DNA from 3 places in the Prevotella heparinolytica genome. Region 3 is predicted to be linked to each of the others. Evidence: riboswitches for the same ligand, from Rfam matches in the RefSeq annotation. Region 3 holds a riboswitch; each other region holds the start of a gene.

Region 1 (3,279 bases), 1.2 Mb from region 3:
CAGATATGCGGTAATTCTCATTCCGATTCCTTTAAGCATTCGTAAACTTGCTTTCACGGAGAGAAGAAAAACAAAGAGAAAGATTCCTTGTATCGATATAGGTAGGAATACCTCGACTCGATGTTTTGCGGCTTTATTCCCCCGAAAGCACAAAAACCATATCGTCTTGGCAGGTCTTCTGACTTGTCCCTCTTTGAATGCCTTCCCATCCCTTTTTTGAAGACAGTGGCTTGCAGAATACTCAAAGATATCGAAAGGACTTACAGCAGCGGGTCTGTTCAGGATTTGCACCTGATTCCCTTTTCATCGCATTTCTCTCTTATGGAATGGAGGATGCGAACCAAAATCGGCAGCAAAGATAAGAAAAAAAACACTATCGGATGCTTTCTTTTTTAATTCACTAATGCTTTCTTCTGATTGCGGTGCTCTTGGCATGATTTCAGGATAGCCCTGTATAGCTTTACGACAGATGCTCTATGAGTCATGTTTTTTTATCATGACGTGTCGATGCTTTATGTCTTTCCTGTTTCTTCTTTTACCCCTCTCAGAAGTACTTCTGAGAGGGGGTGGAATCAGTCGGCGACTGAAATGGTTTCAGTCCCTGACTCAAATGGTTTCAGTCGCCGACTGAATCACATTCACTCAGTGACTGAAATAAGTTGTGTTGGAAAGCCATCGGGGTTTCCGTCTGTTTTGTAAAATAAAATAGATAAAAACACGCATGAAGGAACCTTTGTCGATGAGACGAGCCGGTCGCTTTCGAAAAAAAACGGCCGTTTTTTTGTATTGCTTCCGATTTCCATTATCTTTGTGCCTGAATTGGTTTCGGATGAACGTTTCCGTCATTCGGATTAAAAGGGAATCGGGTGCAAATCCCGGACAGTCCCGCTGCTGTGAAGCTCTGTTGAAATCTTGAAAAGAACCTTTGCCACTGATACGTGCGCTGTATGTATCGGGAAGGCTTCAAGATTAGGAGTCAGTCAGAAGACCTGCCATTCGTTAAATGCTGCCTTTGCTCGTGGGATTAGGAAGACAGCGCGTAAAAAACAAATAGTCGACATTCGGATCTGGAAGAGGTATGCTTGTGACAAGGTATGCCTATGACGCAGTGCATTGTCGGGGCATGTATGTGCCGGCAGTTGTATCGGACTAAGCTAAAACACGGCAATATGCCCATATAAATAGCTGTTTCAATGTGTAAAGTGCGTATCCCCGGAGAAGTGATTTCTGTGGGGATACTTTTAAAAAGATCTCAAAGCCCGATTATTGATTGTTTTACCATTTATATAACCAATGTAGCAACTATGGAATTATTAAGGAATCTTTTTGAAGGTTATCCCAATCTTTGGGGAGGCGGAGTGGCACATTCCGTTCTTGTTTTGTCGCTTGTCATCGCTTTCGGCATTATATTGGGAAAGGTGAAAGTGGCGGGCATTTCGTTGGGTGTCACTTGGATATTGTTTGTAGGCATTGTTTTCGGACATTTCAATTTGAATTTGAACGAACATCTGCTACACTTTCTGAAAGAATTCGGGCTGATTCTCTTTGTATATTCCATCGGCCTGCAAGTGGGACCCGGTTTTTTCTCCGCCTTCAGGAAAGGTGGGCTTACGCTGAACATGCTGGCGGTGCTGGCTGTTTTCGTCAGCGTGCTGACTACCGTCCTGCTTCATTTTCTTACGGATATACCCATTACCACAATGGTCGGCATCCTGTCCGGAGCAGTGACGAATACTCCCGGTCTGGGCGCCGCCCAACAAGCCAACAGCGACCTGACCGGAGTAGATGCGCCCGAAATAGCTTTGGGCTATGCCGTGGCCTATCCGTTGGGTGTCATAGGGTGCATCCTGTCACTGCTGGCGCTGAAATATCTGTTTCGCATAGATGCGGGCAGGGAAGAGGCGGAAGCGGAGTGCGGGTTGGGACATCAGCAGGAGCTGACGGTCAGCCCCGTCTCTGTGGAGATACGCAATGAAGCCATAGACGGCAAGAAGATAAAAGAGGCAAAACCGTTGCTGAACCGCGCGTTTGTCATCTCCCGCATACGCCATCACGGAGGCAACGGAGAAGCGGAACTGGCAAGTGCCGACACCGTGTTGCATGTAGGGGATGAGATTCTCTTCATTGCCGACCCCAAGGATGTGGAGGCCATTATTGCCTTTCTGGGCAAAAGAATCACGGTGGAGTGGGAGAAGGTGGACAAGAAACTGATATCCCGCCGTTTTCTTATCACGAAGCCCGAACTGAACGGGAAGTCGCTGGCGCAACTGAAGATACGCAAGAATTTCGGAGCCAGCATCACGCGTGTGAACCGTTCGGGCGTCGACTTGGTGGCTGCTCCGAACCTGCAATTACAGATGGGCGACCGGGTGACGGTTGTGGGCAGCGAGCTTGCAATGGGGCATGCCGAGAAGGTGCTGGGCAACTCGCTGAAGCGCCTGAACCACCCAAATCTGATTCCCATCTTTTTGGGCATTGCACTGGGTTGTATATTGGGAAGCATCCCCTTCATGTTTCCCGGCATTCCGCAACCCGTGAAACTGGGACTGGCAGGAGGGCCGCTTATCGTCTCCATCCTTATCAGTCGTTTCGGCCCGCGCTACAAACTGATAACCTATACTACGATGAGCGCAAATCTGATGATACGCGAAATAGGCATTTCACTCTTTCTGGCGTGCGTGGGACTCGGAGCAGGGAAAGGTTTTGTAGATACCATTATCCATGAAGGAGGTTATGTATGGATTGCCTATGGAGCCATCATTACAGTAGTCCCCCTGCTCATTGCCGGTATGGTGGGACGTTATTTCTGGAAGCTGAATTATTTTACGCTCATCGGTGTGCTTTCCGGCTCGAATACCAATCCGCCCGCACTGGCCTACTCTTCGGAACTGACCTCTTGCGATGCTCCTGCCGTAGGATATGCCACGGTTTATCCGTTGACCATGTTTTTGCGGGTGCTCACGGCGCAAATGCTGATACTGGCATTGGGATAGGGAGGTTTGAATTAAATGTTTTAGGGGAATCTGTCATCAATGAATCCAATAAAACAACGTGGAGAAGAGGAATACCAGCAGAATCATCAAAACCTCCGTGCGACGGTTGATACGGATGGCCGGCCGCATATCTTCTGTTGTTAACATTCGGGGGGTGATTCCGATGTAAGGTTTCCACACTTCTTCGCCAAAATAATCGTGAGGACCTCCGAAACGGCAGTTCAAGATACCTGCAAGAGCGGCTTCCGGATAGCCGGAGTTGGGACTGGCGTGCTGCTTGCCATAT
Region 2 (3,279 bases), 870 kb from region 3:
AGCGGATGACACCTCCGGCCACGCCTTTGAAACCCCGGATGTTTCCACCCGTGGCGCGCACCTTGCCGAAGTACATGCCCATGCCGCCGCCGAACTTGCTTACGGTGGCAAAGTTGTCGATGCTGCGGTATATGCCTTCGAGGCTGTCGGGCACGGTATCGATGAAACAACTGGAGAGCTGATGGTAGGGCTTCCGGGCATTGGAAAGGGTGGGCGTTGCCATGGTCACTTCCAGCAGGCTCAGCATATCGTAGAATTTCCTCACCCACTCCAGCCGGTCGTGCTTTTCGGGCAGGGCCAGATGCAAGGCGATGCCCAGAAACATCTCCTGCACCGACTCCATCAGCTCCGCCGAGCGTGTGCGGATGAGGTATCGCTTATAGAGCAAGTCCAGCCCCGAATAGTTGAAGAGCTTGTCGCGTTCGGGACGGATAAACCCGGAAGCCGTTTCTATCTCCTGCCGCGAGTAGGAGGCGAGAATGTAACTGCCGTACAAAGCCGCGTCCGTGAGGAAACTCAGTTTATCGTAATAAGATTGAATGCCGGTTCTCTCCGCCTGCGCTTTCAGCTCTTTCGCCATACGGAAGCCGAGCAGCCGGGCGGCGATAAACTCCCAGTCGGGGGCTTCCTGCGTGGTGAGTTCCACGGCTGCCTTAATGAGCATCGCCAGCCGTTCTTCGGCCGCCATGTCGGGCTTGCAGAAACCTGCGAACTTCTCGGCCAAGACGTTCAGGCTGTATTCACTGCCCGTAAAGTCGTTTTGTATCTCTTTCAGCACATGGGCCACGGTCTCGTCTTTCGCTCCGTCAACAATCTGTGTGAGGGCTTTCCTCCGCTCGGTGCGTTGCCAGCGATAAAGTATGTAGCTTTTGGCCTCGGCATAGAAGCCGTGTTCCATCAAACTGCGCTCTACCTCGTCCTGAATGCACTCCACCGCACGTTTGTCTTCGTTCCGGTTCAGGAACTGCTCCACTTCATCGGTAATGGCGCAGAGGGCTTCGTCAGTAATGTCCTTGCCCGTGCCGACAAAACTTTTGCGTATGGCAATGGCTATTTTTTCTCTGTTATAGGACTCCACAGTCCCATTCCTTTTAACTATCTGCATGTGATGTTTTTGGATTTGAATAAAAAATACTCGTACACTTTTGCCGCCGTTCCCTAATCCCACGAGCGGAAGCGGCTTTTCGAGAATGGCAGGTCTTCTGACTGGCTCCTCGTTTCCGGCGCCTTCCCGCAATCTCAAACGCAGTTTTCAAGAATGCAGTGGCAACAGGTTGTGCCGGAAATTTAGACGGAGTTTCACAGCAGCGGGACTGTTCGGGATTTCCACCCGATTCCCTTTTAATCCGGACGGAGGGAAAATCCGCCCGAAACCATTTCAGGGACAAAGATAGCACAAATTGGAATTATTACATTATTAAAACTGCTTAAAAAAGCATCATCTGCCGGTTACTTGAAAATGAGCGGGAGGCTTCCCGAAGCACATCTTTCTTTTCAAAAAATCATACCAAAACAGATTCCGGTGCAACCATAAAAAATCAAAAAAAGAAGGTTAGGCAAGCTCAGTCCCATATCGAGGCTACATGAGTCGTATACTGATGTATGATCAGTCGTATACTGAAGCCACATCAGTCGTATACTGATCCTACCCCCTCTCAGAAGTACTTCTGGGCGGTCTTTTTCCCACTCTCCCGACTCGTTGCCGGAGACAGAAACCAAACGGTAAACGATTGTTACAGACACAGCGTTCTTGCAATCGCGTCGCCCGTCTTTTTCCATCCGCTATTCTCCGGCAAAAAAGCGGCCGGTACGAATTTATTCGCTACATTTGCAGCATTCTCTAAACACACTCCAACTATGGCACACCGTCTGAACACCAACAAGCAGTTTATGGTAGGTAACGGCATCCTTGCTTTCGCCGTGATTTTTGTAGTCGTCATCTTCGTTTACATGAGCATGAGGTTGCAACAACAGAAAAACGAAGAACGGAACTTCACAGAGACATACACCATCACACTGACCAAAGGATTTGCCGGAGATTCGCTCTCACTGCTCGTCAACGACAGCCTGCTGGCAAGGCTGAAAATCACCGAAGAACCGTTTGAAATGGAAGTGAAACGCTTTGCCGAACAGAGCGCGCTGATGATTGTGGACAACCTCACCGACCGGCTCTCCCTGTTTGAATTGAGCGAGAAGGGAGGCAACTACCGGTTCGAGAAAGAGAACGGAGAGGTGAAACAACTGTCGCAGACGCAGCATTAACAGCCTGAGGCACGCACACGTCAAAACTCCGTGCGGTATTGCTTCAATTCCATGCGCAAGGCTTCCGCTTTGCCCTCCGTCAGCTTGTCCAATAAAGCCCAAAAGCGTTCGCCGTGGTTCATTTCGCGGGTATGCGCCAACTCATGAAGCAATACATAATCTATCAGATGCTTGGGAAGAAGAACCAAATAATAGGAAAGATTGATGTTGCCACGCATGGAACAACTGCCCCAACGCCCGCTGCTGGAGTTAATCTTCACACTCTTATAAGGCAGGTTGTGCTTCACGGAAAGCATATACAGACGTGGAGGAAGAATAATCTTCGCATTACGGCGCAGGGCCTCCTCAATCACCTTGCGCAACCAAGATTGCAGGTTCCTGTCCGAGAAATCCGCATCCGGCGGACAGATAATCTGCATCTCGCCTAACTCCGAACGAGACAGGAAACGCGCCCTCTGCCCTGCCACCAAAGCCAGCTTAAAGAACTCCGTATCGATACGGTAATCCAAATCTATCAACTTGCGGTTCTGTTTCTCTCCGGCGGCAGCCCTCAGGCGCGGACGAAGCTCCTCCAAAGCTCTCTTTACCTCGGCAAGAGACGTTCCGGGAGGCACCGTGACGTGGACACCGTCTTCCCTCGTCCGAAAGATGAGACGACGCGCACGGACATTGACACGAATAAGCATAGGCCCGAACTCCTTGTCTTCCAATATGTGTTCCTTATGTTCCATAATGACAAGGCAAAAGAACGAAGATTTGACCGGAAAAACAAGTATTCGCCCGCTAAAAGCGAACAGAATGTCCGATAACGGACACATCCTCAAAAAAGTATCACACTAATACACAACACTTTAGTATCATGGCATGAAAATTGAATCAAGTATGCCGACGAAGTTCCATTCAAAAAAAACGCATCTGCATGCAACTTTTACGAAACGAGCCGCGTCTAACAAATAAAGACGAATACCAAATCAAAAAAAGAACGAATATGAAGAGCTTAACAACAATCATTACAAT
Region 3 (3,279 bases):
CCAAGACGAGCGGCTCCACGTAATGCCCACGTTATACTCGTTCGCCTTCTCCGGGCGCAGGCTTCGGTTGCCAAGCCTGTAATAATACAAATCGTTGAATGTAGGCATACGGAACGTGCTTTTGTACATCAGACGCAAGAAGAGCTCCTCCTCCTTCCACGGTTTCAGGCTGATGGAGAGTGACGGAGCCAGACGCTGAAAATCATCGGGCGCCTCTCCCACCCTCACCCGTTCGGTCACAAACGTATGCACCAGCGTGCCCGTGGCCGTCACCGCCCCTTGCCGGTAGCGCGCGTTAAAAGCCGTCAGCGAAGTATATCGCGTGGGAAACGGACAGTCGTTCAGGTTGCTTCGCAACTTATTCACCGCCCCGTCTTGCGCCACCGACAGCGACCAAGCCAATGACGGGCTGTACAATGCCGTTGCCGACAGGTAATACTCGTCTTGCCGGTGCACGCCCCGATATACTCCCTGCTCATACTCCTTCCCCTTATCCTCATACAAGTTCCATCCATGCGTATACTTGGCCTGCGCCTGCACGCTCCACCGCGGCGAGAAACGCTTCTTGTAGCGCGCCTGCACAAACGGGTTCTCATCCCGAAGCGTCTCGTCCGATAACGGGTTGTAGAGCGTCACCGCACCCGGCAGCCCCCTTCGCGAATAGTAATAGCCCCCTTTCACATCCAGTTCGCCTCCATCCCCGAACGTATGATACAAAGCCGCTTCGCCCTGCCACGAATAGATGGCCGAATTGTGCCGCTTCTCCTTCGTCACATACTTCCCGTTCACCAACGTAAACGGATATACCCCATCGGCCCTCATGTAGTCGGCATTCACAGCCAGGCGCGTGCGGTCGCCCACTCGCTGCCACCATCGCAACGAAGGACTCACATAGCCGAACGACCCGCCTTTCATCCTGACCTGGAAAGCCGTGTTCCGTCCCTCCTCCAAATACGGTTTCTCCGTCTCAATGTTCAGCACCCCCGCCGAGGCATACAAACGGGCCGACTGCAACAAATCCTCCCCTTGCCCCACTGCCAGCGAAAGCATCGCCACATTGTCCGTCGAGAACCGTCCGATGTCAATCTGCCCCGCCAGGCAGTTGCTCACCGCCACCCCGTCATAGCTGACAGCCGTATGCGGTGCTCCCATGCTGCGTATCGATACTGTTTTCAGTCCCCCTATTCCCCCGTAATCCTTCACGTTGGCGCCGGCAAATCGTCTCACTGCATCTGCCATGCCCTGTATTCCCAGCCGTTCCATCTCCTGCTTCGACATGGTTTGCACGGGCACGGCCGATGTCACCTTGTTCGGTAGCCGTCGTGCCGTCACCACCACCATCTCTATCTCGTGCACCTTTCCGGTAATGGTATCCCTTCCCGCCTCCTGAGCGGCAAGCGGCAAGACGCTTATTCCCAAGATACAGATGCGAGCCAGTTGCCTCCTCATATATCCGGCCATACAGACAATTAAAATTAATCTTATAAAAATCCGTGCATTGTCCGCTTTCCTCGAGCGGACAATTTTTCGACTTTGTTTTGCAGGTCTTCTGACTTGTTTCCGGTGTATCGCCTTCCCATCCTTTCTTCAAGGATAGTGGCATTGGTATCGATGCACCCTCCGCGAAACTCACAGCAGCGGGACTGTCCGGGATTTCCACCCGGTTCCCTTTTCATCCATATTCTCCGAATGGAGAAGGCGGAACAAAACAGGGGCAAAGATAAGAATAACAAATGATATTATAATATCGTTAAAAAAGAAGTTTTTATTACACCAAGTAATTTATGTTATAATGATTGGGGTAGATGATTTTGCCGGCACTTAAATTGAAAGATTTCTTACGAAACAGACAAATCTGTACAGCAGGGAGTAATTCTAAGCAACTTTTTTCACTATCTTCAAATGGAATAAAAATAGGATTTGATCTCGAGAAATGACCATAAGCCCTAATCCCATCATACTTAGAAGCTAAACCGGCTTTACTCTTCAAATACTCTATCACTTTGGCAACCGTGGTAGTCTTAGTAACCAACTTTTGGGACTTCAAGAAATCAATTACTTCATTAAAGGATTTCAGATGTTCCATGTTACCATGCAGGTCAAAGCATTTTCCATTCAATAAGTCACACGTATATTCTACAATTACATAATTTTCTCTATACCTCACCTTGCCCCACCAATGTGCATTTGCAATCAATGTATCCCAGAAATAATATCCCTCTCCCAGCCATGCATTTGCAGCTTTGCAAATAAAAGGAGCATTCGATTCTATGTAATCAGGATTATCTCTATCCTCTACCGTCTGGAAAAGCTTCATCTCATTGCACTTCTTTAGTGTGTTTCTTCAAAGGTTCTTCCAAGGAAGACAAATTCATTGTCGGTAAAACAATGGGAGGAACATTTGCCTGAAGCGTTATTGTACTCACAAAAGCTCTAACATATGGAAACACTATTGCAATACTGTTTGCATAGAAAAAAGAAGGAATCTCATTAAATTGGATATTGCTTGCAAATTTAAAAGTTGCATGACACTCAACCGAGACAAAAGACTCCGAAGCACCTTTATCTTTCGCAGAAAATATAAACTTTAGGTCAAAAACAGAATTAGGGTTCATTTGCTTAAAACTTCCCGAAGGTTTAAAATCAATTTCCAATTCTGACAACTTGTTTAAATCAAAATCAATTCTCACTCTATTAAAGATATATTTCTCCAAAGAAAAAGCAGCCTTATTCATGATAAAAGAATATTATTGGTGAATATTGGGTACAAATATAAGAAAACTCCGAATACAAATCCGGAGTTTTCTTGTTTTTATTTTCTGACGTTCCTTTCCATTTGAATGACCAATTGCTTGTAAATGATAAAAAATCATCTATTGTAGGTCCTGTGTTATAGGAATCAAATTCCTCCCACTCTTGTTCAATAATAGCCCGTGGGCTATTATTAAAATATTGCTTTAATTGTTCTAATATGGTATTCATAATCCCAATCTTTTGATATATCAAGCCTTGATGATAACTAATCACTTATAAACTTTATGCAAAGATATTATTTTTCTCTCAATACGCCAAATTCATCCCAATATTTTTACCATCTGTTATATAAAGGCATATTCTTGCCTCTCAACATCCTCCATAACAGTCAAAAATGGCTGTTCCATGCATCGCTTCTCTTATGGAATATAAGCTCCGTCTTTCGCTTCAAATATAATTGAGGGCTCCTGTACATTCACCGTATGCCATACACCTGCAGGAATTTGCATACCATACAGCCCTTCG

The links. Region 3 has a riboswitch for cobalamin ahead of C3V43_RS13690 (TonB-dependent receptor plug domain-containing protein). Riboswitches for the same ligand answer to the same signal wherever they lie in the genome.
Region 1: linked by a shared signal. The riboswitch ahead of C3V43_RS04165 (putative transporter) and the one ahead of C3V43_RS13690 (TonB-dependent receptor plug domain-containing protein) in region 3 are both predicted to bind cobalamin.
Region 2: linked by a shared signal. The riboswitch ahead of C3V43_RS10200 (ribonucleoside-diphosphate reductase subunit alpha) and the one ahead of C3V43_RS13690 (TonB-dependent receptor plug domain-containing protein) in region 3 are both predicted to bind cobalamin.

The regions. Positions count from the first base shown of each region.
Region 1 is NZ_CP027234.1:1,002,288-1,005,566, forward strand. Features, by position in the region: gene C3V43_RS04160 (TonB-dependent receptor) at 1-21, opposite strand, end outside; cobalamin riboswitch at 152-360, opposite strand; cobalamin riboswitch at 804-1,011, shown strand; gene C3V43_RS04165 (putative transporter) at 1,305-2,993, shown strand; gene cbiB (adenosylcobinamide-phosphate synthase CbiB) at 3,030-3,279, opposite strand, start outside.
Region 2 is NZ_CP027234.1:2,519,869-2,523,147, reverse strand. Features, by position in the region: gene C3V43_RS10200 (ribonucleoside-diphosphate reductase subunit alpha) at 1-1,105, opposite strand, end outside; cobalamin riboswitch at 1,176-1,393, opposite strand; gene C3V43_RS10190 (hypothetical protein) at 1,858-2,262, shown strand; gene C3V43_RS10185 (YgjP family zinc-dependent metalloprotease) at 2,283-2,993, opposite strand; gene C3V43_RS10180 (head GIN domain-containing protein) at 3,251-3,279, shown strand, end outside.
Region 3 is NZ_CP027234.1:3,387,661-3,390,939, reverse strand. Features, by position in the region: gene C3V43_RS13690 (TonB-dependent receptor plug domain-containing protein) at 1-1,461, opposite strand, end outside; cobalamin riboswitch at 1,523-1,724, opposite strand; gene C3V43_RS13685 (hypothetical protein) at 1,769-2,317, opposite strand; gene C3V43_RS13680 (protein-export chaperone SecB) at 2,319-2,735, opposite strand; gene C3V43_RS13675 (hypothetical protein) at 2,728-2,982, opposite strand; gene C3V43_RS13670 (WbuC family cupin fold metalloprotein) at 3,174-3,279, opposite strand, start outside.